3 regions of the Corynebacterium occultum genome follow, and region 3 is predicted to be linked to each of the others. Evidence: predicted binding sites of a transcription regulator. Region 3 holds the regulator's gene; each other region holds the start of a gene.

Region 1 (10,323 bases), 110 kb from region 3:
GGTGACCTGTTTCGAGTTGAGCGAACAGGGTTTCCAGGTCACTCTGATTGACCCGGAGCCGGCCTCCGGGGCCACCCATTATGCCGGCGGCATGCTCGCCCCGATCGCCGAGGTACAGTACCGGCAGGAAGCACTCTTTCCCCTGATGCTGCAGGCAGCGGCACTCTATCCGGACCTGATTGAGCGGGTCTCCCGGGCCAGCGCATCACCCATTGATTATCGGCCCCGGGGAACCCTGGTGGTGGCAGCAGATCGAGCGGACGCCAGGCACCTGCAGGAGCTGGGTGACTACCAACGGCTCCACGGGATGTCCCCGGTGGAGCTGAGCGTTACCCGGGCCCGCCGGCTGGAGCCAGCTCTTTCCCCCCGGATCAGCGGAGCAGTGAGCATTCCCGATGACCATCAGGTCTCTCCCCGACTCTTCGCGGCCGCACTTCTGGATGTGCTGAAGCAGCGTGGGGTGAAGATCATCAGGGAGCGGGTCAGGCATCTGGAGGGAGCTGATCCCTGCCTCGCGGTGCACACTGAAACACAGGTCATCGAAACCGGCGACGCCCAGGTGATCCTGGCCAACGGGCTGGGTGCCGCCCAGGTCAGCGGCTGGTATACCCAAGACAATCCCCTGCAGCTGCGACCGGTGTACGGCGACATCATGAACCTCCGGGTACCTGAATATCTACGCCCCTTAAGCGAACGGGTGATCCGGGGTTTTGTTGAGGATCGTCCCGTCTACCTGATCCCCCGCTCCGATGGCACCCTCACCCTGGGTGCCAGCAGCCGGGAAAATGACAGTGCCCTACCCAACGTCGGGGCGGTGCATGAGCTGCTGCGTGATGGGATCCGACTGCTGCCCGGGCTGGAGGAATGCGAGCTGCTGGAGGTCGGGGTCGGGGCGAGGCCCGGCACCCCGGATGATCTGCCCTACCTCGGCAGGGTGGGCAGGAACCTGATCATCTCCACCGGTTATTTCCGGCACGGCATCCTGCTCTCTGCCCTCGGTGCCCACGCAGTGGTGGACCTCCTGCTGGGGAAGAAGTTGCCAGCCGGGGTGGATCTGACCGCCTGCGACCCTTGGCGGCACGTCGGTGGCAGCGCACCGGCTGCACACTCCGGGGCTGCGCAGCACCCTGGAACCCCTCCCTTTTGAACACATCCCCAACACCTCCCCACAGGTTTTTTCGATGCCAAGGAGCACTTTCATGAAATACACACTTAATGGTGAAACACAGGACACCACCGCAGCCTCCCTCAGCGTCGCTGAGCTGGTGCAGTCCCTGACCGGATCCGAGAACCCGAGCGGGGTGGCGGTCGCCGTCAATGAGAACGTCATTCCCCGTTCCGCCTGGGATCGCCAGGTGGCCGAGGGCGATGCGGTGGACGTGCTCACCGCGGTCCAGGGAGGTTGATCCCCCCGATGCTGAAAATTGCTGACCGGACCTACGATTCCCACCTGATCATGGGAACCGGTGGGGCAAGCTCCCAGGAATTACTTGAGCAATCATTGAAAGCCAGCGGTACGCAGCTGACCACGGTGGCCATGCGACGTCATGCCGCCGGCACCCGCTCCTCCGGTGAATCCGTATTTGAACTGCTCACCAGGCTCGGCATTGATCTGCTGCCCAATACCGCAGGATGCCGGACCGCCCGGGATGCGAGGATCACCGCGAAGTTGGCCCGGGAGGCGCTGGGCACCAACTGGGTGAAGGTGGAGGTGATCGCCGATGAGCACACTCTGCTGCCGGACACCACAGAACTACTCATCGCCTGCGAGCAGTTGGTCGCTGATGACTTCACGGTGCTGGCCTACACCTCTGATGATCCGGTCGTCGCCACCCGACTGGAAGATGTCGGAGTGGCGGCAGTGATGCCCTTAGGCTCCCCCATCGGCACTGGCCTGGGTATTCTCAACCCCCACAATATCGAGTTGATCTGCAGCCGGGCGCAGGTGCCGGTGCTGCTGGACGCCGGGGTGGGCACCGCCTCAGATGCGGCCCTGGCCATGGAACTGGGTTGTGATGGTGTGCTGCTGGCCAGCGCCATCAACCGCTGTCAGGATCCGGAGACGATGGCCCGGGCCATGCGCCATGCGGTGGAGGCCGGAAAACTGGCACAGGAAGCGGGAAGGATACCGAAGCGCGAGCATGCGACCGCATCCTCCACCTTCGAGGGGATCGCAAGCTGGGCGGAGCAGGTGCTGTGATGATGAAGCAGAGCACGCTTTCCCAGACTGAGCTGCGTCGCATCGCCAGGCAGCTGGCACTGCCCGGCTTTGGTCTGGCCGAGCAGGAAAAGCTGGCCGGAGCCCATGTGCTGGTCATCGGTGCCGGTGGGCTCGGCTGCCCAGCCATGCAGTCCCTGGCTGCGGTCGGGATCGGCCACATCTCCGTCATTGATGATGATGTGGTGGATCTGAGCAATATTCACCGTCAGATCCTCTTCGGGGCGCAGGACGAAGGCCGCCCCAAGGTGGAGGTGACCGAGGAAAGACTTCGCCAACTACAGCCTGACATCACCGTCACCCCCCTGCAGTTCCGGATGACCACCGCAAACGCTGTGGAGCTCTTTGAAGGGGTCGATCTGGTGATTGACGGCTCGGATACCTTCGCCACCAAATATCTGTCCGCGGATGCCGCGGAGATCACCGGCACTCCCCTGGTCTGGGGCACGGTCCTGCGTTACCGGGGTGATGTGGCGCTGTGGTGGTCCGGGCCCGGCGCGCCGGGGGAAGGCGTCGGGTTAAGAGACCTCTTTCCTGAGCAGCCGGATGCGGATTCGGTTCCGGATTGCGCCACCGCCGGGGTATTGGGTGTGACCACGTCTGTGGTTGCCGGTCTGATGACGACCGAGGTGGTCAAGCATCTGGCAGGAATTGGTGAATCGTTGCCGGGGGAGATGCTCAGTTATGACGCCCTGGGTGCTTCCCTGCGTTCTTTCCGGGTCGGTGCGGATCCCGGCCGGCAGCGTGTCACTGAGCTGCGTGATGATTATGGGGCTGCGGTGTGTCAGCTCCCTGCATTAACTCCTGAGCTACCTGCCGCAGTGGAACTTCTCAGCTCTGGTCAAGCTGTGGGGCTGGATGTCAGAGAGGACCATGAGAAGCTGGTGGCTGATCTTCCGGGCAAACTGCCGGGACTTCATCTTCCCACCTCTGTGGCCTCGGCAGCGACAGTCCGCGGGGTGCTGGAGGATGCCGCGCAGCTCAGCGACACCGTGGTGGTTTACTGCGCCGCGGGCAGACGTAGCGATGATTTCCTGGCCACCTGGTCCGGAGTGGCGGAGGAGTTCGGTCTTTCACTGCGCAGTCTGCCCGGCGGGGTGAATGGGATGCCTAAGGCTGTACTGCGGGGCTAGCGATTCTTGAACCCGGCGCGTGTGAGGGCATCCGCCATGGCACCGCCACCCTGGTTGCGGTTTTGCCCGCCCCGGCTTTTCTTCTCGGGGTCCGCTGCCTTCCTGTCGGGGGTGGGCCGGGCACTTCGCTGGCGTTTCGGGGCATCCTCACGCTTTCGTTTGGGTGCCGGGGTACCGGGTTCATCGTTGAGGCGGAGGGAGAGCCCGATGCGTTTGCGCTCCACATCAACCTCCATGACCTTGACCTTCACCACCTGTCCGGAACGGACGACTTCGCGCGGGTCGGAGATGAAGGTATCCGACATGGCGGAGACATGGACCAGTCCGTCCTGGTGGACCCCCACATCCACGAAGGCGCCGAAGGCGGCGACGTTGGTCACCGTGCCCTCAAGAATCATGCCGGGGTTCAGGTCAGAGAGCTTTTCGACGCCCTCCCTGAAGGTCGCGGTCTTGAATTCCGGGCGTGGGTCCCGACCCGGCTTGTCCAGTTCCGCGATGATGTCGGTGACTGTGGGCATGCCGAAGGTGTCATCGGCGAAGTCTGCCGGGTTCAGCTGTTCCAGCACAGGTGTATTAGCAATGAGGTCGGCGACCTTCAGCCCCGTGGCGGTGGTGATCTTCCGGACCACCGGATATGCCTCGGGATGTACGGCAGAGGCATCGAGTGGGTCGGAACCGCCGCTGATCCGCAGGAAGCCGGCGCATTGCTGGAAGGCCTTGGGCCCCAGGCGGGGAACCTTCTTCAGCTCCCGGCGGTTGGTGAAACGGCCATTTTCATCGCGGTGGGCGACGATGTTTTCCGCCAGGGTGGAGCTGACCCCGGCGACCCGGGTCAGTAAGGGGGCGGAGGCGGTGTTGAGGTCGACCCCCACCGCATTCACCGCGTCCTCCACCACGGTGTCGAGGGTTTTCGCCAGGGCCTGCTGGTTGACATCATGCTGGTACTGGCCCACGCCGATGGATTTCGGGTCAACTTTGACCAGCTCCGCCAGGGGGTCCTGCAGTCGGCGGGCGATGGAGACCGCGCCACGCAGTGAGACATCCATCTCCGGGAATTCTGCGGCGGCGATCGCGGAGGCCGAATATACCGAAGCACCGGATTCCGAGACCATGACTGGGGTGGGCCGCCTGCCACCGGCCTGCTTGATCAGGTCCGCGATTTCATGGCTGAGTTTTTCGGTTTCACGGGAGGCGGTGCCATTACCCACCGCCATCAGATCAACTGAGTGGGTGGCGCAGAGTCCGGCGAGCTCCTGCACCGCTTCATTCCACCTGTTCTGCGGCTGATGCGGGTAGACGATGGTGGTGTCCAGGACCTTGCCGGTGGGGTCAACGACCGCCACCTTCACTCCATTGCGGTACCCCGGGTCCAGCCCGATGGTTGCTCGCTGGCCTGCCGGTGCCGCCAACAGCACATCGCGGAGGTTGGTGGCGAAGATCTCCAGGGCACCCTCCTCCGCTTTTTCTTTCAGGCGCGTCCGTACATCCAGTCCGGAGGAGACATAGAGCTTGGTGCGCCAGCCTCGGTGGACGGCATCCGCCAGCCAGGTTGAGGTCCGGGTGTCCAGTTCAAAACGATCGCTGATGAGGTTCTCATAGAGCTCATCTGCACCGGCGTCGAGATTCAGCTGCAGCACCCCTTCACTTTCGCCCCGCAGCAGAGCCAGGATGCGGTGGCCGGGAAGCGTGGTGAAGGGTTCAGCAAAGTTGAAGTAGTCCTTGAATTTCTCTCCCTCCTGTTCTTTTCCCGCCGCCACGCTGGAATTGATGCTGCCCCTGCCATACATCTGTTCCCGGACTTCCCCGACCAGATCTGGATCCGTGGCGAAACGGTCGATGAGGATGGATCGGGCGCCTTCCAACGCCTTCTTCGTGTCCTCGAAACCTTCGGTGGTGAAACTTTCCGCCATCTTGGCCGGATCCAGCGTGGGGTTGTCGATGAGTTGCTCCAGAAGGGGTGCCAGGCCAGCTTCCCGGGCGGTGTCCGCCTTGGTTTTGCGGCGTTTCTTGAAGGGCAGGTAGAGATCCTCCAATCGTGCCTTGGTGTCACAGTTGAGGATAAGGGCGCGAAGATGATCGTTGAGCTTGCCTTGTTCCTCGACAGCGGCCAGCACGCTCTGTTTGCGATCCTCCAGCTCCTGAAGATAAGTCCGTCTTTCCTCCAGCTGGCGCAGCTGGGTGTCATCTAGACCACCGGTGGCCTCTTTGCGGTAGCGGGCGATGAAAGGCACCGTGTTGCCCTCATCCAGGAGTCTGAAGGTGACTGCCACCTGCTCTTCCCTCACGTCGAGTTCGCGGGCAATGGTGGCGGTGATCGAGGTAGCTGACATTCCTGCAATTCTAGCGAAATCTTCAACCACGGGAGCAATGGGATGCTTTGATCTGCCCTTATCTAGAATAAGTTAGAACAGATGTTCCCCTAAGTTCACCTGCAATTGGTACACATGTTCGACATGACAGGTTAGTCTGGAAACAACTTCAGAGGAGATCAGGGGGATCTGACAATGACACTGATAAAGCAGCATGTCGAAGCCATCGAGGAACATCTGTCTGCCATCGCGGATATCTTCGCCAATCCCAAAGCCTCGGATTTCCTCGCCAACGCCGACATGCTCCCGGCTCTCGAGCGCGCCCTCAACCTCAAGGCGGGTATCGACGCCGCGATCGCCTATGCCGCAGATCAGGCGCGGGCCGGTGACCGGGTGGGTTCCTCCCGCACCATCGACTACCTGATCAAGGAGCTCGGCCTCTCCTTCCATGAAGCTATGGCACGCCTGCGCCTCGGCCACCAGAACCACGGCAAGATCACCCTGCCTGAACCCGCCGTGCCCTCTTCCGAGGAGAAGACAACTGAACCAGATACCAGCGGACTTTCCCCCGCAGAGCAGGAGCGCAGGATGGCAGAAACCGCCAAGCAGGCCCGGGAGCAGGAGGAGCAGCGCAAACGTGCCGAGGCTGAGCGGCTCCGCCAGGAAGAGGCAGCCCGGGAAAAAGCCCGCCAGCAGGCCCGTCGCAGCCGGATCAGCCAGGAAAAGCTCAAGCTCATCGACCGGGAACTCGCCAAGCTCAACGGGGATGCCCGTCGCAGCCGGAATGAGCTGTATGTTCGGGCGGTGGCCCAGTCCAGCCAGCGCACTCCCGAGGATCTGCAGGAATGGGTGCGCACCCAGGTGAACCGGGAAAATGCCGGCAGCCGGGATCCCCATGCCGCCTGGAAGAAGCGGGAGCTCAAGATCGGACGCCCTGACAGCGATGGCGGAGCCAATATCTACGGCTATATCACCGCCGACACGCTCGCCCTTCTGGAGAGCGCGCTGGCACCCGCCAACCGCCCGGGTCACCTCATCGAGGATCCGAATATCGAAGATAACCGGACCCTCCCACAGCGACGCCATGATGCGCTGGCAATAATTCTGCGCCACCACAGCGTCGAGAAGATGAACCGCACCGGAGTCGGCACCGTCGTCATCAGCCTCTCCGCTAAGGATATCGACAACCTGGGGAACCCTGAAGCAGACCACCGCTTCCCCACCAACACCAATGCCATGCTCAGCCCCCAGGAGATCCTGCGCCTGGGTGCAGCCAAGTACAACTTTGCGGTGGTCCACGACCCTGAGAGCGGCGACCCGCTCCATGTCGCCCGCACTGAACGGCTGGCCACCCTGGAGCAGCGCATCGCTCTTCTCGCATCCCAGCTGGTCTGTGCCAACCCGGACTGTACCCAGCCTTTCTGCAACTGCGATATCCACCACCTGGAGGCCTGGCAGTTGGGAGGCTCGACCGATATCTGGAATCTGGCTGCCCTATGCCGCACCCACCACGGCAACAACAATGACCACCGCGATGGCACCGGAGCTCGCGGCCATGCGGAAAGAGATCCCTTGAGCGGAAGAGTCGGTTATCGTCCACCACCGCGGCCCGGAAATCCGCATCCGGGAGTCGAAGTCAACAACACTGAGAGGCAATCACATTCCGGTGGAGCGAAGGTCAGATCGCAACCCTGGCCGGATCAAACCTCGGCACCCCGGAAAAACCAGGGGGAAGAGTCATCGGAGCCCGCCCCCGGCACACCTACGTCCATGAAGGGTTCCGGGGACCCCACTCCGCCGACGACTCCCGAACAACCCCCGCTATTCCCGTGGAAGGATGTGGCATGAGGGGGCTCTCTGAACTGGTTCCCGAAAGAATGGGGCTGTTTCCCTGCGGGTGTCGGGGGCGTTGCAAGAAGCACTCGACTCCCAGGCCTCCGCCGAGAGATAAAAAACCCGGGACATCTGAAGACCAGCAGCATAACCATCTGCATCATCTGCCTTCAGGTGTCCCGGGATTGGCTCGCCCCGAAAGTTATTATCTCATTCTCAGTAATTTGTTCCAGTTGAACAGGAGTGTCATCCCTCAGAAATCCCCCAACTACCCCCTAAATGGCCTAAGAGCACTAATTCGCCGAGGGATCCTGCCAGGCACAGGAGGCGGAGACACCAGGTTCCGCACTGCCCTCCATCGAGGTGCCGTACCAATAAGCCCCCTGCGGCAGGGAGCGGACCACCACCTGGGTCAGCTCCTTGAGATCCAGGTGGGAATTACCGTTGACCACCACGCGATGCAGCACCTCCACCACCGGAACATGCCCCTCATTCTGCTCGAACTGAGTGACCAGCATATTGTCCGGTTCACACGTCAGATCAACCACCTGGGCGTGAATTTCGGTAGCCTCAAAACCGGCACGGCGCAGTTTCTTCGGCATCCGGGCCACCACCCGTTCCCACTCCACCGGGGCAATCAGGATGTTGAGGTCGGTGGAGACCTCACGCATCGCCAGCTGCTGGCGGTCCCATTTGGTGAGTTCCGCCCGCTCCAGCAGCTCCGGGCGGGCTGTCTGGGTGCGCAACAGGGACTGGGTACGACGCCACTGCTCAATCGCGGCATGGTTACCCGAGAAGAGCACCTCAGGTACTTCCAGGCCACGCCATTCCCGCGGTTTGGTGTAGCTGGGTGCCTCCAGCAGACCATCGGAGAAGCTGTCCTCCTCATGGCTGCGCTGATTGCCCAACACCCCCGGAATCAGCCGAACCACTGCCTCGGCGATGACAAGTACCGCCACTTCCCCACCGATGAGGACATAGTCACCGATGGAGACCTCGCGGACCCGATAACGATTCGCGGCATCATCGATCACCCGCTGATCGATTCCCTCATAACGCCCGCAGGCGAAGACAATGTGCTCCTCATTGGACCAGGCCTGGGCATCCGACTGGGTGAAGGGCTTGCCTGCCGGGGTCGGTACGATCAACAAGGGCAGATCAGGGTTCTCACCGGCGGTGTCACCCGCAGAGTAAGCCTGCTTCGCCACGCCCTCCAGGTCATCGTGTCGTGGCTTATCCAGGTGGGGTGCGGAACTTTCCAGTGTGACCGCAGCCGCAACCGGCCCGGTACCTGCTGCGGCATCATCGAGCGCAGGTCCCCACACCCCGGGTTTCATGACCATGCCGGGACCCCCGCCATAGGGCGCATTATCTACCGAGCGGTGCACATCAGTGGCCCACTGTCGCAGATCATGGACCCCGACGCTCAGCTTCCCCTCCTCGATGGCTTTGCCGAGCAAGGCATGGCGCAGGGGCTCAAGGTACTCGGGGAAGATGGTGAGAACATCAAGACGCATTTAAAGCTCCAACAGTCCTTCAGGCGGGGTGATGGTGCAGGTGCCGGAATCCAGATCAACTTCCGGCACGATCGCGTGCACGAAAGGAATCAGGACTTCCTTTCCATTGTCCAGCTTGACCTCAAGGATCTCCCCCGCCGGGCCATGCATGACCCCGGTGACCTCGCCGATCTCCGCATCTTCGTGGACGATCTTCAACCCGGTCAGCTCATGATCATAAAAACCGTCTTCTTCTTCCTCACGTTCCAGTGGGGTTGCGAAGAACTGGGTGCCGCGGAGCGAATCCGCGGCATTACGGTCCGGAACCTCCTCGAATTTCACCAGCAACCTGCCCTGGTGCACCCTGGCGGCCTTCACCGTCAGGAAGTGCTCCTTCCTGCCCTGCCGACCATTGAGCACTTCGCCTACGGCGTAGCGGATCTCCGGTTCGTCGGTGGTGACCTCGATGGTCACCTCTCCCCTGATCCCGTGGGATTTGACCACGCGTCCGATCATTAATTCCATGGTCACCGAGTTTAGCGCCCCGATGGTGGAGCTCCCACATCCGCACAAAACCAATCCCTTGGATTACAGGTAATAATGGGGCTCAGGTCGGTACATAAACCACTGAGGCAGAGTTGGAACCCAGATCAAGATCATTTTGGAGTCGCTGATGAACACCACACCCCCGTCCCGGCCGACACCTGAGGAGGGTGCGCAGCCCATCTTCAGCGCTCCACGGGAGTTGCGCCCCGGCGGTGGGGAAATGACCGAGTGGATTCTGGGACGGTTGCCGATCTCCCGGAAGCAGATCATCGAGTTCTCCCCCGGGGAGGGTTCCACCACCCGGCGACTGCTGCGTCACAACCCTGCCGGCTACCTCGGAATCCATCACCCTGGCACCACTGATGGCTCCCCGACCTCCACCGGACTCCAGAATCTGATCAACCGTGCCAACGCCCGGGGCACCCTCCAGGGAAGAAAAGAGCCACCCAATCGCTTGCTCAGCGCCGACCTCCGAAACACCGGCCTGCCCGCCGCCTCCGCCGATGTGGTGCTCTCCGAGTCTTTCCTGAGCCACAATCCGGAGGATGAGAAGCTCCGGGTCCTCCGGGAAGCAGGGCGGCTATTGCGTCCGGGCGGGTTTTTCGCTCTCCACGAAGCAATTCTGCGGCCCGATGATCTGGACCCCGCACTCATCGCCACCCGACGGGAGGAGCTCAGCCAGTTACTGGGCGCGGAGGCCCACCCCCTCAGCGGCGCAGGATGGGCTGAGCTGATTGAAAAGGCCGGTTTCGCGCTCGTCGAGAAGCGGGTGTCGGACCTACCCCTGG
Region 2 (10,323 bases), 690 kb from region 3:
TGGTTCATGCTGATCATGGTGCTCGGCGCGGAGATGACCGGAGCCGCGGCGATCATGGGCAGCTGGTTCGGGGTGGATCCCTGGATTCCGGCGCTGGTGGCCGTGATCTTCTTCGTGGTGGTCAACCTGGCGAAGGTCAGTGGTTTCGGTGAGTTCGAGTACTGGTTCGCCTTCATCAAGGTGGCGGTGATCATCGGTTTCCTGATCATCGGTGCACTGCTGATCTTCGGTCTGCTGCCCGGTTCCACCTTCGTGGGTACCCAGAACTTCCTCGGCGAGGCCGGTTTCATGCCCAATGGCATTGCCGGTGTGGCTGCTGGCCTGTTGGCCGTGGCCTTCGCTTTCGGTGGTATCGAGATCGTCACCATCGCCGCCGCGGAATCTTCCGAGCCGGAGCGTTCCATCGCCACCGCGGTGCGTGCCGTGATCTGGCGCATCGCAGTCTTCTACCTGGGTTCGGTGCTGGTGATGACCTTCCTGCTGCCTTATTCCCAGATCGACAACGCCGAGACCGCCGCCGAGTCCCCCTTCACCGCGGTGCTGAGCCTGGCCAACCTGCCGGGTGTGGTCGGTTTCATGGAGGCCGTCATCGTCCTGGCGTTGCTCTCCGCCTTCAACGCCCAGATCTTCGCCACCTCCCGACTGGTCCATGACCTCGCCCTGGAAGGTGACGCCCCGGCATTGTTCAAGACGTTGAGTTCCGCCAAGGTGCCCATCAACGCGGTGGTTCTCTCCATGGTCTTCGCCTTCGTTTCCGTGGGTCTGCAGTGGTGGAACCCAACGGGTCTACTGGACTTCCTGCTCAATGCCGTGGGTGGCTGCCTGTTGGTGGTCTGGGTGATGATCGTCCTCAGCTACCTCAAGCTGCACCCCGAGCTGGAACACAACAAGGAGATCACCACCGTCCGGATGTGGGGGTGGCCCTGGTTGGCCTGGGCCACCCTGATCTCTCTGGTGGGTCTGATCGTCCTGATGCTCTTCGATGCCGGAGCCCGCGGCCAGATCTACTCCGTGGTCGTGGTCGTTGTGCTTCTCATTGCACTTTCCTTCACCACACGCGGCAAGAAGGTCAGGTAACTTCTAAGCCATGACCGCTGCACTTGCCCAAGGCCTCGCAACCATCCACCAGGACGGCACTGTCCTGGATGTGTGGTTCCCCTCCCCGACGCTTATCGACGACCCCGTCGAGGCCGGCACGGTGCGAATCACCGCGCCGGAGCAGCTCGCTCCCTTGGAGCTCGTCGATGAGGACCGTCACGTCGAGCGTATCGCCGTCGAGACGCGTATCGCTTCTCTCGACGACGCTCCCCTGGGCACCTACGACGCCTACCTGCGACTGCACCTGCTCTCCCACCGGCTGGTCAAGCCCCATGGTCTGAACCTGGATGGTATCTATCACCAGTTGGCCAATGTGGTGTGGACCAACTGGGGCCCCTGCTCCCTGGATAGGTTCGAGTTCGTCCGTGGCAAGCTCGCTGAGCGTGGCCCGGTGTCCATCCAGTCCGTGGACAAGTTCCCCCGCATGGTCGACTATGTCATCCCCAGTGGGGTGCGTATCGCCGATGCTGACCGCGTCCGCCTGGGCGCCTACCTCTCCCCCGGCACCACCGTCATGCACGAGGGCTTCGTCAACTTCAATGCGGGCACCCTGGGCACCTCCATGGTTGAGGGCCGGATCTCCTCTGGTGTGGTCATCGGTGACGGCACCGACATCGGTGGCGGCGCCTCCATCATGGGTACTCTCTCCGGTGGCGGCAGCGAGGTGATCTCCCTGGGTAAGCGATGCCTGCTCGGCGCGAACGCAGGTGTCGGTTTCCCCCTCGGTGATGACTGCACCATCGAGGCCGGTCTCTATGTCACCGCGGGCACCCGGGTCACCATCTTCGATGAGCTGGCCAAGAAGGTCGGGGTCTTCCACGGCAGTTCCATCCGTGCCTCCAAGCTCTCCGGTTTCTCCCGGCTGCTCTTTCGCCGCAATTCGGTCTCCGGTTCGGTAGAGGCCAGTGAGCGGGAGGTTTCAGTCGCCCTGAACCGGGATCTGCACCAGAACTAGTCTCCTGAGGGGTCTTTCCCGGGAATCTTGAGAGCCCGGTCCACGTTTACGGTGGGCCGGGTTTTTTATTGCTTAAAACCATTGACCGAATGTCAAGTTTACTTTACATTGTGAATATAGGGAAAATGTGACATCACGATAAGGAGCTTCGGACATGGAACCCCGCCACAGCCTGCCGATCATTCTCCTGACATTGCCGCTCTGCACTCTCGGGGGCACCACGACGCTGGGACGGGACGTGTCGCGCGCTTGAGTGAACAGAACCTCAGCAACATGGTCCGCAAATTCCGCCGTTGGAATGAGCTCTCACAGGGCGAACTCGCGGAACGGGTTTCAGTGTCCCGGCAGACCATCGCAAATATCGAGAAGGGCAACTACTCCCCCTCGGTGCACCTGGCTCTGGCGATCTGCCGGGAGCTGGGAAAAACCGTGGAGGAGATATTCGGAGAGGAACAGGAGAACTGACATGGGATATGCCGACACCACCCTGCAGAAATACGATGAAGCGGTAGACGATGAATTCGAGCGGCAGTTACTGCATCGCTCTTCGACCGTGACAGCCCAGTCCCCCATGTGGCTCTGCTTCCTGGTGGGTGCAATTCTTGCCTGGACACTGCCGGGCGATCACTCCCTATGGTCCGCCCTACTGCTGCTGATCCCCGCCGCCTCCCAGGTGCTGGGACAGAATTGGCTGAAGCGTCAGACCGCGCGCGCCCGCTTCATCGAATTGAGCAGGACAGACTGGTTCCTAATGACCGCCCTTATTCTCGCCTGGCTTGCCGGACTAGCTTTCAACTACTGGGATGGTTCCATCGCCGCCGCCACCGGGGGTCTGGTCGGAAGTCTGGCCGGAGGTGGCCTGGCACTGTGGCTGGGCCCGAAGGCTCAGCGGAAGCGCCGCATGCAGGACATTGCCCGGATCAATGCTGGGCTGGATGACTAACTCTCCTGGGTGACAGGTTCCCTGACCTCGACGATCTTCACCTTCGGGCGACGGAAGGCCCAGAATTTGTTGATCAGGAAGTTCACCGGCATGGCAACCACAATGGAGATCACGGTGGCCCAGTAGAACTTGGTCCGGAAGCCGGTGGAGCCATCGAATACCGCCTCGGAGAGAGCGATCGGCGAAGTCGGGTTCATCAACAGGGTGGCCACCACCTGACTCACCAGGAAAGCCCCGATACCGGTCAGCAGGAAGGGGAAGAATCCCCGGAACCAGCTTCGGGTACTGATTCCCTTGAAGGTCCACATCCGGTTGAGCTGGTAGTTCCAGGTGTTGGCAACCAGGAAGGCAATCGTCAAAAAGACGTTGAACCAACGAATATTAAACTCGGTGCCGAACAGATTCAGGAAGACATCACTCTCGTGGATGCCCCCGGTCCAGCCGGCGATCTTCTTGGAGAGCGCAGCGATGAGCAGATTCACCACGGTTCCGGAACCACCGACGATTCCGAATTTGATGAACTGGCTCAGCCCTGACATCAACCTGCCGGGCCGCATTTTTTCCGTGGAGCCCACATCGCCTCTTCCTGATGCACTGATCACTTTAAAGATTGAACTTTAGTCTCCGGCCATTTGAATCAGTGAATCCACACGCTCTTTACCGTGGCTTGAGCAGAGCTCCCATCTCATCACGACTATGCAGCCTCGTTTCCCAACCATGAAAAGAACTGCCCTGAACTGCACTTTTCAGGAAATCACCCCCGCGGGGGTAGCCATGTCCGGGGCGTGCCCTAAGGTCCATATCGAACACCTGAGCTATAGGCGTCATCACTACTGCACCCCTCAACCACTGCGACCCTTCACCTTCAAGGAGGTGACCTGTCCCCGTGCCCTTCCACTCCGATACCATGGCGTTCCATTCGCTGAGTTCCCCGGACGATCCCCTGGCGGTGGCCTTCCAACAGGCCCGAGAAGCCGAATACCTGGCCTGGCGCCGGGCCATGCCCACCGGATCCCAGCAGGAGCGGGATTTCACTGAACTGGCGGCAACCATCACCCGATCCACGGGTATCCGCTCCGGAGTCATCGCCAGCAATCTCTACGCCCTGCTCACCCTCGACAAACTACCCCAACTCAAGACCCTGATCGAGGAACACTTCCACGTCGACATGTCCCGGCTGCGCACCATCGACCACCAGCTCACCGGTATCTGTGTGGAGCTGCTGGAGGATCCAGGGTTCTGGGAGGCCGTCGACGAGCGGTTGAGCTCCCTGCTCTCCCCCACCCGGGCAAACCAGCTGATGCCCACCAGTGCCACCATCACCCGGGCCCTCAAAGAACTCATCCGGGTGCTGACCCCACCCGAGGAAGAAGCACCCCAGCACCCCAGTGCCCAGGAAGAAACAGAACACCCGGAAGGCGAGCCCGGGAATACGGAGCCGGCTCCAGAACCCGAGCTCCCGGTCATGAACAGGTACCACAGCACCCCACAGCCCGATGGCAGCGTGCTCTTCGAGATCCGGGTGGATCAGGTCACCGCCACCAAGATCGAGGAGGCGGTGCGGGCCCGCGCCAAGGAGCAGGGCATCCCCTACCATCAGGCTTTTGTGGAGATCTTCCTGATGGATGTGTCGGTGAAGGTCAACCTGAACCTCTACCAGGCCAGGGACCTGCCCGGGAGTCCGGGCTTTCTCCAGCCCTACGGCCCCCTTGACCCCAAGGACGCTGAAGCCCTCGCGGCAGCTGCCCAACGGATCCGGGATGCTGATGCGGCTGCCGAGAAGGAATCCCCGGCCTACCAGACACCACCGGATATCAGGGCTGCGGTGGAGGGAAGGGACTGGCTCTGCCGCTGGCCTGGCTGCATCCGGCCCGCCAGCCGCTGTCAGATGGACCACCGGATCAACCATGCTGATGGTGGCCCCACCACCGCCGCCAATCTCCTGGCGCTCTGCGACCACCACCATGCCCGCAAAACCGATGAGCAGGTCCACTACCTGCTTGACCCCTATACCGGTGATGTCTACTGGCTCTTCCAGGACGGTACCTGGGCAATTGACCGTGCGGAAGGGCCGTTGGCCCCGAAGCAGAGACATTGGGTGCAGACCCTGGCCCAACGTCAGGACAGGCGCCGGGAACGGGCCCGCCTGCGCGAAGAGGAGAAAGCGGAGCAGGAGAGAACACAGCGACTCAAGCAAAAGAGGGAGCGGCCCCTCCCCTCGCAATACGAGGATGAGGAGCCGCCCTTCTAGAACAGGAACAGAGGGTCAGCCGTGCAGCCGGGCCACCGCAGCGTCGATACGCTCATCGGTGCCGGTCAGGGCAACCCGCACGAAGTTGGCGCCGGCAGGACCGTAGAAGTCACCGGGTGCGACGAGAATGCCACGTTCGGCAAGCCAGTTCACGGTGTCACGGCAGTTCTCTCCACGGGTGGCCCAGATGTAGAGCCCCGCCTCGGAGTTCTCCACCTGGAAACCGGCTTCGATCAGCGCCCGCATCAGTTTGGCCCGCCGGGCGGCGTAGCGCAGCTTCTGCAGTGCCTCCTGGTCATCATCACCCAGGGCGGCAACCATGGCCGCCTGGATCGGACCGGGAACCATCAGACCGGAATGCTTCCGCACTTCGGTCAGTTCAGCGATCAAGGAAGGATCACCAGCTAGGAAACCTGCGCGGTAGCTGGCCAGATTGGAGGACTTGGACAGGGAGTGGATGGCGATCAGGTTGGTGTGGTCACCATCGCAGACCGCCGGATCCAGGATCGAGAGGGGCTGATTCTCATCATCCCAACCCAGACCGATATAGCACTCATCAGCAGCGAGAATCACCCCGCGTTCCTGCGCCCAGTGGACCACCTTGCGCAGGTGCTCAATGCCGAGCACCTTGCCCGTCGGATTGGAGGGGGAATTGATGAACATCAGGTCCGGGGTGGCCGGGCCGACCTTGAACAGCGAATCTGCCCGCAGCGGCGTGGCCCCGGCCATCAGGGCACCCACCTCATAAGTCGGGTAGGCAACCTCCGGGATGACCACCGTCCCCCGCACCCCGAGCAGGCTCGGCAGCAGGGCGATGGCCTCCTTGGTGCCCACCACCGGCAGCACCGCATTCTCGCTGAGGCCGCTCATGTTGTAGCGCCGGGCCAGGGCCTCAATGATCGCCTGGCGTAGTTCCGGGGTGCCGACGGTCTGCGGGTAGCCCGGCTCCGCCGCCGCCTCAGAGAGTGCGATCTGGATGCCAGGGGCAACCTGATCCACCGGGGTGCCCACCGAAAGGTCGACGATGCCCTCCGGATGGGCGTTGGCCTTCGCCTTCGCCTGGGCAAGAGAGTCCCAGGGAAAATCGGGAAGGGTGGTTCCCAGCGGGGTGCGGGTCATGGTTCTCCTCTTGGCGGGGCTGTGTGCTTTCTAGTCCTGGTTCTGCGGCGGCAGTGCGGAGACCAGCGGGTGATCAAAGTCCTGGGGGCCGAGCTTCGCGGCACCACCGGGGGATCCGAGGTCGTCGAAGAAGGCGGAGTTGGCGTCGTTGTAATCAAGCCACTCGTCCGGGACGTCATCCTCGTAGAAGATGGCTTCGACCGGGCAGGCTGGTTCACAGGCGCCGCAGTCGACGCACTCGTCGGGGTGGATGTACAGCATGCGTTTGCCCTCGTAGATGCAGTCCACGGGGCATTCTTCAACGCAGGAACGATCCAAGACGTCAACGCATGGCTGTGCGATTGTGTATGTCATGGGAACTCGATACTCCAATATAAAGTTGCGGATTTTGGGTGAGATGCTCACCCATTATGTCACTTGACCTTGATAAGTGGCCAAATGCCACCTATCACTCCAGCCCCCAGCAGAAGTACGCTGCGGATGTTGGATCCGAGCAACTGGGCATCGCCGAAAACAGGCCACATCATCATCACGGTATAGCCTGCCACCCAGACATAGAGCGGGATGGCGGCGATCACCGCCCGATTGCTCCAGAGCGCTGCAGTCCTGCTCAGCACCATGGTGAAGAAGAAGGCGATGAGGATTGTGTAGGGAAAGGCGATCGAGGAGCCGCCCGGAAGGGCGATCCAGGTGCCCAGATACATCACTTCCAAAAAGACTGAAATAAGGGCTCCGAGGGAGAGCCAGAACAATCCGCCGATGGCTTCGGCGCGACTGAAATCCTGGTGAATAAAACCCTGCTGCGGCAACTGTCTCACCCCCGTGACAGTCCGTCAAGGAGCCCGGTGGCACCCTCCGGAAGTGCCACCCCGGCCCCGAATTGATAGTGCTCGCGACGCAGCAGAGGCTGGGCGATCAGGTTCGACAGTGCCCAGAGCACCAGCCCATCGCAGGACCCGATGGCGGCCACCGGATTAACCTCGGAGATACTGCCATCGGCGATCCACACCTGGGTGGCATGAGCCTGCATCGAGGCTCGTTTGGCATGGTAGGCGTGGTCATCCAGGGTGATCGCCAGGTCACTGCTGTCCACCGAGGCCAGTTCTTCGGGTTTCGCTGCCCGCCAGCCGGCCGGAACAGTGCTTATCGACGCCAGTCCCGCCTGGAGGTCAGCGGTGTCCGTCACCGCCCACAGCACCCTGGGCACCCCGGTCTGGGCTGCGGCGAGATGGGTGATCTCATGGGCCCGGATATGATCCGGGTGGCCATAACCGCCGTCCGGGCCGTAGGTGATCACCAGATGAGGGCGCAGCCGCTCGAACTCAGCTGCCAGCAGCTCCACCGCCGCAGCCCCGGAATTGACGAAGGCGCGCGGGTTGTCCTGTGCCGGGTCACCGACCATGCCGGAATCCCGGAAACGGCCGGGGGCACCGAGGAAACTGCCCTGCGCACCGAGGATCCTTAAGGAACGACGCAACTCCCCGATGCGGAAACCACCGAGCTGGTCGGAGTGATCGGCCACCAGGTGCTGATAGGGATCCCCGATCACCTCGCCCTGCTCGCCGAGGGTGCAGGTGATCACGGTGACCTCAGCACCCCGCCGGGCCAGATCCGCCAGCGCGCCGCCGGTGGAGATCGCCTCATCGTCGGGGTGTGCGTGCACGGCCACCACGCGGTAGCCGTTCAGGTCCTCAGTCACTGATCCTCCAGGATGCTGCCGATGAAATTCCGCTGGGCCAATTATCCAGCAGAGGGTCAACCCCAACGATACCGGTACCCAGAACCTGCACCCGCGTCTCCCGCAGCAAGGGCACCGTCAGGTGCTCCAGCGCCTCCAGACGACGGACAAAATCAGGGATCCCGGCCGGATTATCCCCCGCCAGGAAACCCTCCAGCACCTCATCAGTGGCCGGGACACAGTAGCCGCTCAAGTTACTGGTGCCCGGAGAGCCGGGGGTGGACGGGCACTGGTAAGCGCTGGCCACATCCACTGGGGTGCCTAGGGAATTACGCCACGTGACCACGGCATCGATCTCTCCCTCCGGCAGGCCGGTGGTGGTGATATCCGCCAGTTCCGCGGGCACCAGCTCCGCCTCGATCCCCTGCCTGCCCAGGAGGTCGATCAGGGTGCGTACCGCCGCGGAAGCCGTGTCATCGGCCGGGTCCGCGGCAATCCGCAGGGGTTGAGCCTGGCTCAGCTCCCGCAGCTGCGCGACATCTGCTTCGGGCACCTGAAAATCAGGGACGGCGAGAGTACGGTCCCGCCCGGCGGCGAGCCGGGCGACCAGCGGGACGTCGATAAGCGAGGCCAACTGGGCGCGCTGGGATGCCGTCGTCAGGGAAGGCGAAGCGGTGTTGAAGGTGATCTGTAGTTCGCGGGGGGTTTCCAGGGTGCGGACCTGGTTCTCCGCCATCAGCCCATAAGCCTCGACGGAGGTCTCCTGCGGAGTTACATCAAGGAAGGAGACTTGACCGGAACGAAGTTGATCACTACCGCTGGCGACCGAACGCATCTCCCGGAACTGCAGGACATCAGTCAGCGCCGGATCCACCCCCCAGAAACGATCATTGCGGTGCAGGGTCACCACCCCGCGGGAGCGATCCACGGACTGGACCATGTAGCGTCCCGCCGAAGCGGGGACATCATTGAGCAGTGCCTGGTCAAAGGCCTGGCCGGACACCAGATGACTGGGCAGCAGATGGGCGAAGAGTCCCTGCCAGGAGGAAAGCCGGCGGTGCAGATCCACCTCCACGATCTTGCCGGCCGAGGAGGTGCGGACCGCGCTGATGGAGTTATAGGCAGCAGCGTCAATGACCCCGGAGGTATTGTTCATCGAGGTCCAGAGATAGCGGAAGTCAGCGCCGGTGATCGGGGTGCCATCACTCCACTGCGCCTCGGGGCTGATCTCATAACGCAAGGTCTGCACCGCCTCCCCCACCGCCTCAACCTCCGCTGCCGAGACGAGCACATCCCGGTCGATCTCCCCGTTACGGAAGGCACTGGGCAGCACCAGGCTCGCCAGGGAGGCCACGAAGGCGGAGTCATCGGCCAACAGGTGCGGGTTGAGACCGTTGCGCAGGGGGTCGATACCCACCGCAATGGTTTCCCGCACGACATCCGCGGGAGGACTCGTCGTCGTGGTTGCGGCAGTGGTCTGAGTCGTGCTCGGGGTGACCTCCTCCACCGGCGGTGGGCCGGGGTTGGCGGAGCAGGCCACCAGGGAGACCGCGAGCGTCAGCGTGCTCAGTGCTATTCGACTTCTCACAATTGCTTTCCAGTGATATATGAGGGGATATATGAAGGTGAAGGCCTGCCGTCCGGGGACGACAGGCCTTCACTCAGGTGGGGAATCCTACTTGTTCATCTGCTTGGCCTTGGAGCGGGCACGGCCGCGCTCGGTGGCGTTGAGGATGAGCTTGCGCACCCGGAGGATGTCCGGGGTGACCTCGACGCACTCGTCGGTGCCACAGAACTCCAGGGCCTCATCCAGGGAGAGGACACGTGCCTTGGCCAGGGTCACGGTGGTGTCCGCGGAAGCTGCACGCATATTGGTCAGCTTCTTCTCCTTGGTCGGGTTAATGTCCATGTCCTCTTCGCGGCTGTTCAGACCGACGACCTGACCCTCATAGGTCTCGGCGCCCGGCTCGACGAAGAAGTCACCGCGGTCAGCCAGCTGGGTCAGCGCGAAAGCGGTGATCTTGCCGGTACGGTCGGCGACCAGGGAACCGTGGGCACGGCCCTTGATCTCGCCGGCCCAGACATCCATGCCATCCGAGTAGGAGTTGGCGATACCGGTGCCGCGGGTCTCAGTCATGAAGGTGGTGCGGAAACCGATCAGACCACGGGCCGGGATGCGGAACTCCATGCGGATCCAGTCAGAACCCGGGGCGGCGTCCATGGCCTGCATGAGGCCCTTGCGGCCGGCCATCAGCTGGGTTACGGCACCCTGGTGCTCG
Region 3 (10,323 bases):
ACCTCGGCCCGGCTGACCACCGCCGGATCCAACTGCACCGGGGAAGCGGAACCCTGTGACTCCACCATCAGCCGCACATCGGGACGCGCGGCAGCAGTCTGCAGCAACCGGTCCGCAGCCATATAGGTCTGGGCGATACCGGTGGGACAGGCCGTGACGGCCAACACCTTCAGCGCAGACTCATCGGCATCGGTGGGGCGTGGCAGAACCGCCGCCGGTTTAGGGCGGGCGGTGACGACCCCCTGGGGAATACCCGGGGAGGTGACCTCAGCCGTGGTCTTCTCCGCCGTCCACCCTTCAGCCACCGGTTGGCTGGCCCCGGGAACACCCCCGGCGACCTCCGGCACAGTGTCACCTGGGGGAGAGATGACCTGGTTGATCACCGCCACAGCAGTGTCAGCATCAGCAGCGCTGCGCAGCGATTCCAGGAAAGCCGGACGCAACAACGCACGAGCCAGCTTGGAGAGCAACCTCAGGTGAAATTTTCCGGCAGCGGTGGGAACCGCAATCAAAAACACCAGATCGGCCGCCCCATCCGGACCGCCGAAATCCACCGGCCGGGACAACCGGGCAAACACCAGCGAAGGGGTGCTAACCGCATCGCTGCGGGCATGAGGGATGGCGACCCGCCCCGCAAAACCGGTGGGGGACTTCCCCTCCCGGGCGAGAACCGCGGCGCTCAACACAGCCGCCGAAGAAACCCGCCCCTCAACCTCCAGCAACTGCGAGAGTTCCGAGATCACCGACGCTGAGGAATCCCCCAGCGCGGCATCCAATAACACCAGACCAGTAGGAAGGATAGACTCTGACTTCGAATTCACCACCCCATTAAAGCTGGGAAAACAAAATTTCGGGAGTGGTGTACCTCCGTTAGGGAAAGTTCAGGGGTATCTGAGGGTGATCCCTTCTCAGGGCAGGCGGGTAACGGTCACTCTCGTAGGTTGCAGATGCCCCGGGGAAGGCATGACCGTACCGGGCAGCTCCACCGCCGCCCGACCATAGGCCACCGCCTGGCCCAGACACTGTTCCGGGGACATCCCGCGGACACGGCCCAGCAGATAACCACCCAAGAGTGCGTCCCCGGCACCCACCGTGGAAACCGGGCGCATCTCAGGCCCGGTGGCATACCAGAGCCCTTCCGGACACAACAGCAGCGCACCCGCCGGACCCAGGGTGACCAGCACCTCAGGGATGCCCTGCTCATTCAACTGCCGGGCGGCACGGATCACCGGCGCCAGATTTCCCTGCTCCGCCTGCTGCTCCCAATGCCGACCATCAGTGCCCAATAACTGCCCCAGCTCCAGGGCATTGGGTTTGATCAGATCAGGGGCGGCATCAGCCACATTAGCCACCACCTCGCGGAGTGGCCCCTCAGAGGTGTCGACCACGATCTTCAACTCCGGACGCAGAGAACGCACCGTCCGGATCAGCTGGGAATACCAGTCCACCGGCACCCCCGGCGGCAGGGACCCGGCCATCACCAACCACTGAGCCTGGCAGGAATGGTTGAGCAGCTTCTCCGTCAGCTCAATCTGGGCCCGGGCACTCAAGGTCGCGCCGGGGCCGTTGAGTTTGGTGGTGGTGCCATCAGGTTCGGTGACGGTGGTGTTGATCCGTACCAGTTCCTCAATCTCCACCCGGGAGAAGGGAAGCCCACTCCGGTTGATCAGCGGTAGGAGGGGATCATCGGCGCGGGCGGGAAGAATTGCCAGGGTGGGGTGTCCTGCCAGGTGGAGGGAATGGGCGACATTGATGCCCTTCCCACCGGGGGCCCGACGGCTGGCGACCAGACGCTGCACCTCCCCGCGCTGTAGTGGAGCGGAGAGTTCCAGGGATCGGTCGATGCTCGGGTTGGGGGTGAAGGTCAGGATCATGACGGTCTCCCGGAGAGTGAGTGGGTGTTGACTGAGCTGGATCCGGGGAGAGGCATCAGTGCGGATCAATGGCATTTTCCTTCGTTACTTGCCTGACAAGCGGAAGGCATACGGCAGTGATCGGCGCTGACCGCGACTACTATCCGGAGCATGGAGCCCAATCCCCGAAATAGTGTGGACCTTAATCCCTCAGGTATTAAAGTTCAGGGTACCGCCTGTGTATCCGGGATCGTCTACGGCCCCGTCCGCTGGGCCCATCACCGGCCCGACCTGCCGGTATCCGGGGAACTGATTCCCGAGGATGAACGGCAGACCGAATACGAGCGTCTTTTGGCCGCTGTCGATACCGTCGCCAGGCGCTTCAGAGAGCGTGCCGACGCCACGGGGGGAGAGGCCGCTGAGGTGCTGCGCGCCAATGCGGTGATGGCGGCGGATCCCGCCTGGTCAAAGAACGCGAAGAAGGCGATCAGCGCCGGTCACCCTGCGGATGTGGCGGCAGTCCGGGCAACTGCGAAGTTCAGCGGCATGTTTGCCTCCCTGGGTGGGGTGATGGCTGAGCGGATCACCGATCTGGAGGATCTTCGGGACCGCATTATCGCGGAGATCCGAGGCGAGCCGGAACCCGGTCTGCCTTCAATTTCGGAGCCGGTGGTGCTCCTGGCCGAGGATCTCTCTCCAGCGGATACGGCAACCCTGGAACCTGCCAAGGTACTGGCCCTAGTGACGATGCGGGGTGGGAAAACCAGCCATACCGCGATCATCGCCCGGCAGCTGGGGTTGCCCTGCATCGTCGGTGCGGGCAGGGAATTGTCCCGCTTCCAGGACGGCACCACAGTGCTTGTCGACGCCGATCAGGGGGTCCTGCACAGTGGGGTGGACCCCGAGGCCGCCCGGGCAGCGATGAGCGCCGCTGCTGAGCACACCCGGAGAATCACCCGGTGGGAAGGCCCCGCCCACACCACTGACGGTCACCGAATCAAACTTCTGGCCAGTGTGACCTCTGTGGCTTCGGCCCAGCAGGCGGCAGCCACCCAGGCTGAGGGGATCGGACTCTTCCGGACCGAGATCCCCTTCCTCAAGGCCCGCCGGGAACCCACGGTGGTGGAGCAGTCGCAGATCTATGCGGAAGTTTTGGCGGCCTTCCCTGGCCGGAAGGTGGTGTTCCGCACCTTTGATGCCGGTTCCGATAAACCCCTCGCCTTCCTGGATATGGCGGGGGAGGATAATCCCGCCCTGGGGGTCCGTGGCCTGAGAGTGGCTGAGGGGCATCCTTCTCAGCTGCAGAATCAATTAGATGCGATTTCCCTCGCTAGTGCAGAGAGCGGGGGACAGGTATCGGTGATGGCGCCGATGCTCACCACTGTCACAGAGGCGGAAAATTTCGCGATCCTCTGCCGAGAGCGGGGACTTTCCCCCGGGGCGATGATTGAGGTCCCGGCGGCAGCACTGATGGCGGATCTGATTCTGCCCCACCTGGATTTTGTTTCCATCGGCACCAATGACCTCACCCAGTATGTGATGGCAGCGGATCGGATGTCCCCAGAACTGGCAGAGCTGGCTGATCCCTGGCAACCTGCGGTACTGAGACTGATCCGGCATACCTGCCGGGAGGGGCAACGACTCGGCACCCCGGTGGGGGTGTGTGGGGAATCCGCAGCGGATACCTTATTGGCCTGCGTCCTGGCGGGGATGGGGGTCAGTTCCCTTTCCCCGGCGGCCGGGGCGCTTTCTGCGGTGGGGGAGCAGCTTTCCAGGGTCAGCATGGCGGCTTGCCAACGAGCAGCGGAAGCGGTGGTGCAGGCTGCAACGGCGCAGCAGGCCCGCGAGGTGGCGGCCCATCTGCTTGATGTCCCCGGGGCTCGATGATGTGTGGCCAGCGAGCGGAAGCCCCGCGCGGCTAACCGCCTGAAAGGCAGGGCTGGCCCGGGGCTCTTGAACAACCACAGGGGCGCCGGACTAAGCGGGGATCAGCTCAGTGAGCGATGATCACGTCAATCTCACGTTCCCGCAGGGCTTCGATGAAGGTTTCCGGAGCGCCCTCATCGGTGATCACCACGTCAATGTCATTGATGCCGGCGAAGCTGACCAGGTAGTCATTGCCCAGCTTCGTGGAGTCGCAGAGGACCACCACCTTGTGGGCATTGGTGACCATGGCTGCCTTGATGGCAGCTTCCTGAGGGTCTGCGGTGGAGAGACCATGATCCAGGGTCAGGGCATTAGTGCCGATGAAGGCGACATCGCCGCGCATCAGCGCCAAGGTGCGCAATGCGGTGTCACCCACCACGGCTTGCGTGATCGCCCGAACGCTGCCACCGAGCAGCTGCACCTCGGTCAGGCCTGCGTTGGCAAGGTTCAGGGCAGTGACCAGGCTATTGGTCACGATCGACCATTCCCGGGCGCGGGGTTGTTCGGTGATGAGGTTGGCCAGTGCCGTGACGGAGGTGCCGGCATCCAGGAAGATGCTGCCACCGACGGCGGGAAGCTGATCCAGTGCAGTGCGGGCGATCGCAGACTTTGCTGCGGAAGCGGAACGGAATCGGGTGTCCAGGCTGAATTCGGTGGTCTGGAAAGTCTGGCTGGCCACTGCCCCGCCGTGGACGCGGTGGACGATCCCCTCGCGATCAAGCACAGCCAGGTCACGACGGATAGTTTCGGCGGTTACTTCGAAGCGTTCTGCCAATTCGGTGACGTTGACACGCCCTTCAACAGCGGTCAACGAAGCGATCTGGCGACGGCGTTCCTCAGCGTACATCCAACTTCCTCGGTCCTTTAGGTCACACGGGCTTGAATCGATCCATTAGTTTCCGATTCTCCCACTTTCACCGGCAGTAGCAGGGGACCTGGCTCCGTCGCACCCCTCTCCGGGGTGAGGATAAACCTGGGCCCGGCACAAAAAATCATCTCTGAGCTGGTTAAATATCTAATTGGAAAATTTTTGGGTGGCAGACTCATGCGGGCATTTTCAGATGCCATCCGGGGGTGGGAAAGGGGATTGCCGACCCCTTGCTGGGGTCGCCCTAAAGCTTGCGCATCACCGAAACCACCTTGCCCATGATTTCGGCGTCATTGCCGGGGATCGGGGAGAAGGCGTCATTGTGGGGCAACAGCCAGACTCCGGTGGAGTCCTTGTGGAACTCCTTGACGGTGGCCTCGCCCTCGATGAGGGCTGCCACGAACTCCCCTTGTTCAGCCACCGGCTGGGAACGGACGACCACCCAGTCGCCGTCAAGGATGCCGGCATCGCGCATGGATTCCCCCACGACCTGGAGCATGTAGAGCTCACCTTCGCCGACGATCTCCACGGGTAACGGGAAATAGTCCGAGACATTTTGCTCGGCGAGGATCGGGTTGCCTGCCGCAATTGAACCGACCACCGGGATGTAGCTGGCGGAGCTGGCGTTGGCGGGGATCTCAGAGTCTGCTGTGGCCTTGGCGGATCTGTTGTTCCTGGGAATTTCGGTGCCGGGGAGATGGCGGACATCCACCGCACGTGGCTTGTTGGGGTCACGGCGCAGGTAGCCCTTCTTCTCCAGCTCCTTGAGCTGGTAGGCGACCGAGGAAGTGGACTGCAGGCCGGCGGCATCACCGATTTCCCGGATGCTCGGCGGGTAACCCCGCAGGACCACCGCATCCTGGATCACCTGAAGGATCCGGCGCTGACGGTCGGAGAGGTCCACCATCGGGTTCTTGCCGCTGGCGGCGGTCTTCGAAGATGTTGCCTTGGCTCTGGCGCGGGCCATGTCGAAAGCTCCTTAGGTTTGGACCTGCGATGGTCCGTGGTCGGCCGTTTCAGCTGGGGTACCTCGTGGCTACGAGGTGGGGTGTTCGAATCAGTTGGCCTTGATCTGGGCGAACGCTGCCCCATCTGCATTCGAATTTAACACGAATGTTCGAGAAAGGGGAGTCTTATTCTGGACAAGTGTTCGAGAGCGTGTTATAAATCGAACAGAAAAATGTATTCGAACACCTGAACTAAAGTTGTGGTGAAGTGGTGGGGCGGGTGCCTAAGATTTCCCATGAACGAAAGGATCCGATGATGAGCATCTCCCTTAACCGTGTTCAAACAGCGAAAATGAGCCCTTCCCTCAGCTCGGGAATTGTTCCTGCTGCAGCCGTGTGGGAGCCGAAAGAGGGGGTTCCGCACCTTTCGTCCGGGGTTGGGGTGCGGCGCCTTTCCCGCCAAAATCGAACAGGAGAACTAATCCCAGGTGAGCAGGTTTCCAAAAACCGGGACAAGCTCCCCAAGGTCCTGCAACTGGGGGAGGCCGCCCAGGCATACCTTGCGGGAGTGGCTTTCGGACTATTGCTGGTTCTCGGCCTGTTGTTGGGTGCCAGCCTGGAGGAACCGATGCCGACTTCGACCTTGCCGATCAGTGAAAGGTCGGTCTCGCTCGGTTGATCTGCACAGGGGTACGCTATGAAGTTGGTGCGTGCCAACCGCTTCCGCCCCGGCCGTCCTTGTAGAGAGGTTCTGAAACTCCCGTGTACTGCCCCTTCTGTCACCACGATCATTCCCGGGTGATCGACTCCCGCGTCATTGAGGCGGGTTCCGCCATCCGACGTCGCCGGGAGTGCAGCTCCTGCAAGGGTAGATTCACCACCATTGAAAAAGCTGTGCTGCTGGTGATCAAGCGTAATGGTGTCACCGAACCCTTCAGCCGCGACAAGGTCATCACCGGAGTTCGTCGTGCCTGCCAAGGTCGCGATGTCTCCGATGACGCCCTTAAACGGTTGGCACAGGAGGTTGAGGAGTCCGTCCGCGGGCACGGTAGTTCCCAGGTGCATGCTAATGAGATCGGCCTAGCCATCCTGGAACCGCTACGGGAGCTGGATGAAGTTGCCTACCTTCGTTTCGCTTCGGTCTACAAGTCTTTCGAGAGTGCCGAGGATTTCGAGTCTGAGATCCGGCTGATGCGCCGCCGCTCCCGCACCCAGCCCTGAGTCGGAGTGTTAACCCGAGGCTGCGCACGAGTTCATGGTCACTCCTGAGGACACTGCCGAAAAGTTGGGTGGGGAGCCGTGAAGCCTCAGTTTTTCATCATCCCGATGGCTGCTGTGTGTCGACGTTCGCGGGCCGTCTCGAACTGCGCTCGTCAAGTTTTTGAGACAGCTTGATTGATTTTTCTTCTTACGCTGCTGCTAATCCATACTGCTGTTGATACGAGGCCAAAGCATTCGCCGGCGACAGTCCCTGGTTATTACTGTGAGGCCGGCGCCGGTTGTACCATCCCTCGATATAGTCCATCACCGCGGTCCGGGCTGACAGGTGATTCTTAAAGTCATAATGGCGATACATTTCGGTCTTTAGGTGAGAGAAGAAATTCTCCGCCACTGCGTTATCCCAGCACACCCCGGTCACTCCCATCGACTGGGTGATCTTATTGCCGGCACACCACGTCTGAAATTCCCCGGAGGTGTATTGAGATCCTCTATCCGAGTGAAAAATTGCACCCTCGGGATGAAGACGCCCATGATCACGGGCCATGGCCAACGCATTGGTAATCAATGGTGTGCGCATGTTTGAATCCATCGACCATCCCACCACCATTCGCGTGGCCAAATCGATCACAGTGGCCAGATATAGCCACCCTGAGCCAGTCTTTAGGTAGGTGATGTCACCAACGAGCCTGGTCCCAGGCACGGTAGCGATAAAGTCTCGTTTCCCGTGGCTGTCGATCATATGATTTTTAATATGCTCAGTCCGGGCTGCTGGGTCGTTGACCGTGGTGTTCTTCCAGGCACGCATCGCCCCTGGCACGCAGTCCTAATTCGTTCATAATTGCCCCCACGGTCCCAATGGACACTTTGACACCCCGTTGGTTGAGCAACGTGGTCAGCTGATCCCTGCCAGCCATGTGGTTACTGGTTTCAAACTCCTGGGCGACCTCGTCCTTGAGCTTCACATGCCTTGTGGCTGTGGGAGTCAGGCCCCCAGGCTTAGCCCAGCGGTAATACGATGCCCGGGATACACCCAACTTCCTGCACATCCAGGTAATAGGAAAGACGGCCTTCTCCTGCTCGATGAACGCATAGAAATCTTCTACAGGTGCTTCGCGGCAAAGAAGGCGCTGGCTTTTCCCAAGAACTCATTTTCTCGTTTCAACGCAGCGTTTTCTGCCTGCAGGGCCTTGTATTTCGCCCATTCAACTGGGCCTGGTTCATCCACACCAGCATCAGGGTGTTCAGTCTTCCAGGCTCTCACCCACGCACCCAGTGTTCCTTCTTTGATGCCTAACTCGGTGGCCACTTCTTTGATGGAGCACCCAGATGACACGACGAGTTGCACAGCTCCTGCTTTGAACTCTTCGGTGAAGATGCGGCGATTCGACATGGCACTAATTCTCCTAGACCCTGTCTCAAATCACCATACGGGCGCAGTGGATCTGTTGCGGTTGGCGTGGCAGAACACCGAGACCATCATCGAGGCACTTACCACCTTGGTGGGCAGGTATCCGGGTAAGAAGATTACCGTGGTGTGGGATAACGCGAGGTGGCACAGGTCAAAGAAGCTCCGCGAGCACCTGGGCGAAGGCACTGCGTTGGCTAACGTGCACCTGGTGTGGTTGCCACCGTATGCCCCGGATCATAATCCGATTGAGAAGGTGTGGAATGAGGCGAAAGCAGCGATCAGTAACCATCAGCGATTAGTCTTCGAGGACACCTGTATCGGGTTTGAGACGTTTATTGCGTCATTGACTTTTTCCTACCAGATCTGAGCTGGTGGGTGAAGCTTTTGTTTTGAGAGAGCTATAGCTTTTAAGGAGGGTGATTTCCTCGCTGGTAAGGGCAATCTTGAGGGATGCGACCATAGGTGAAAAGTCAACAACCCCGGTGGGGTGGATCAGTGGTCAAACACGCGCATCAGGAAGCTTTTGTTTTGAGAGAGCTATACGATGGCGAGCAAGGCAGACATCGCGTGTTACCTCGCGATCGCAGGCATGGCGCTCGGAACTATCGGCTTTATCGTGGCCACGGCAGGAACTGCCGCAGCATTCGATTTTGCTGGCACGAGTTATGTTGTCTCCGTGGGAGGAGTGGTCTTTGGCTGCGAATAGAGAAGAGGGTTAAAAGGTGGGAAGTAAAAAAGAAGCTGAGGGATCAGACCGCTCTGGTACAGCTTTGCTCAAAGCAGGTTTGTTTATCTCAACCGCTGGCCTGATCCTGTTGGTTGTCCGTCTTATGCTGGGGGACACCACGACCTTTGGTCTCCTTTCTAATGCACTGATCATCATTTCCGGAGTTGTCATTGCATGGAAATCGCTGCGCCGTGTCGTGCAAAAAAGTCAATAGCCGGTTAGTGAGAACGCGGCAATAGTTAAGCCCGGATCCACCGATGCAGTCCGGTCGGTAACGGCGTGGGAATAAGGGAAATGCCCTTCTGAACTGGGATAATACGACTTTTCTAAGGTCCGTATCCCCAATCCAGGAGGGCATCTCGTAGGTGCAAGTATCTTATACCCCCAAAACCTGTCAGTCGTCATTCGTCGACCCCCACCTCGTGTCGACCACCAGGCTGGTCCCGATCATGCGACTAGCCGATGATGCGAGCCTGCGCACGTTGTTTCAAGACCTGCTGAGTGTGCCCAGCGACAAAGGCGCGAATGCTGGTACCAAGATCGCCACCCTTGTCGCGGGCATGATCGCCGGTGCTGACTCGATCGATGACATGGATCAGCTCACTCTCCGGCGGCATGAGCAGACTCTTCACGCGGATGTGCGCCCCCTCAACACTGGGCTCGTTTCTGCGGTCGTTTACGTTCGGCCACATCCGCCAACTCGACGCGGTGGCTGCCCGGTTCCTGGCGGGTCTGACCGAACAGTGCATAAGCACTGGTCCTTACCGGTACTTCTACCAGTTATTATGCGACACCATCTATCGAGGTCCACGGCCATGCCACACGAGGCTCCGGCTTCGGATACTCAGGGGTCCGCGGACTCAACGCGCTGTTGGCCACAGTGTCCACGAAGGACTGCGCCCCGGTGGTCATGGCCCAGCAGCTGCGGAAAGGATCGTGTGGATCCCCATGCGGGGCCGGGCGTCTGATCGCTGATGCGGTGGACACCACCAGACGACTATCCGACCTGACGGACCGAAAGCTCCTGGTCCGGGCGTATTCCGCACGCTACGTGCACCCCAGTATCGGGCCCGAGTTCAAGCGCGACGCTGTCGCGCTCTACGAGAACTCCCCAGGTGCCTCGCTCAAGACCATCGCCGTGGACCTCGGCATCAACCGCGCCACCCTGCATAATTGGTTAAAGGAATATGGCACCGGGGCCCGCACCAAGATCAGCTCTCAAAGTTCACCCTCGCCGGCCTCAATAACTGAAGCTGAGCGGATCAGACAGCTGGAACGGGAAAACGCCCGCCTTCGGGAAGAGCGCGATATCCTGCGAAAGGCGGCCAAGTATTTTCCCGGCAAGAGACGAGACTTGTGACCGCTCTTCCGGT

The links. The regulator LexA, encoded in region 3, represses DNA repair genes until DNA is damaged. The targets are predictions, from matches to a motif close to CGAACANNTGTTCG.
Region 1: COCCU_RS08900 (HNH endonuclease signature motif containing protein) is a predicted target of LexA. The motif match lies at 5,756-5,769, and genes of this name have one in related genera.
Region 2: COCCU_RS05210 (HNH endonuclease signature motif containing protein) is a predicted target of LexA. The motif match lies at 3,800-3,813, and genes of this name have one in related genera.

What each region holds. Positions count from the first base shown of each region.
Region 1 covers NZ_CP046455.1:1,904,766-1,915,088, forward strand. The annotation lists gene thiO (glycine oxidase ThiO) at 1-1,147, shown strand, start outside; gene thiS (sulfur carrier protein ThiS) at 1,200-1,406, shown strand; gene COCCU_RS08885 (thiazole synthase) at 1,415-2,200, shown strand; gene COCCU_RS08890 (ThiF family adenylyltransferase) at 2,203-3,351, shown strand; gene COCCU_RS08895 (Tex family protein) at 3,348-5,681, opposite strand; gene COCCU_RS08900 (HNH endonuclease signature motif containing protein) at 5,856-7,508, shown strand; gene trmD (tRNA (guanosine(37)-N1)-methyltransferase TrmD) at 7,787-9,010, opposite strand; gene rimM (ribosome maturation factor RimM) at 9,011-9,514, opposite strand; gene COCCU_RS08915 (class I SAM-dependent methyltransferase) at 9,663-10,323, shown strand, end outside.
Region 2 covers NZ_CP046455.1:1,095,370-1,105,692, reverse strand. The annotation lists gene COCCU_RS05235 (amino acid permease) at 1-1,077, shown strand, start outside; gene dapD (2,3,4,5-tetrahydropyridine-2,6-dicarboxylate N-succinyltransferase) at 1,088-2,053, shown strand; gene COCCU_RS05225 (helix-turn-helix transcriptional regulator) at 2,327-2,518, shown strand; gene COCCU_RS05220 (DNA translocase FtsK 4TM domain-containing protein) at 2,520-2,996, shown strand; gene COCCU_RS05215 (GtrA family protein) at 2,993-3,535, opposite strand; gene COCCU_RS05210 (HNH endonuclease signature motif containing protein) at 3,904-5,247, shown strand; gene dapC (succinyldiaminopimelate transaminase) at 5,263-6,366, opposite strand; gene fdxA (ferredoxin) at 6,397-6,720, opposite strand; gene COCCU_RS05195 (hypothetical protein) at 6,780-7,175, opposite strand; gene mshB (N-acetyl-1-D-myo-inositol-2-amino-2-deoxy-alpha-D-glucopyranoside deacetylase) at 7,181-8,065, opposite strand; gene COCCU_RS05185 (ABC transporter family substrate-binding protein) at 8,058-9,632, opposite strand; gene typA (translational GTPase TypA) at 9,720-10,323, opposite strand, start outside.
Region 3 covers NZ_CP046455.1:1,790,334-1,800,656, reverse strand. The annotation lists gene COCCU_RS08400 (PTS fructose transporter subunit IIABC) at 1-782, opposite strand, end outside; gene COCCU_RS08395 (1-phosphofructokinase family hexose kinase) at 909-1,874, opposite strand; gene ptsP (phosphoenolpyruvate--protein phosphotransferase) at 2,025-3,740, shown strand; gene COCCU_RS08385 (DeoR/GlpR family DNA-binding transcription regulator) at 3,847-4,626, opposite strand; gene lexA (transcriptional repressor LexA) at 4,892-5,554, opposite strand; gene COCCU_RS08375 (hypothetical protein) at 5,911-6,273, shown strand; gene nrdR (transcriptional regulator NrdR) at 6,357-6,815, shown strand; partial or broken gene COCCU_RS08365 (IS3 family transposase) at 7,003-8,205, opposite strand; partial or broken gene COCCU_RS08360 (transposase) at 8,243-8,590, shown strand; gene COCCU_RS08355 (hypothetical protein) at 8,946-9,164, shown strand; partial or broken gene COCCU_RS14685 (IS1380 family transposase) at 9,316-10,016, shown strand; partial or broken gene COCCU_RS08345 (IS3 family transposase) at 10,002-10,323, shown strand, end outside.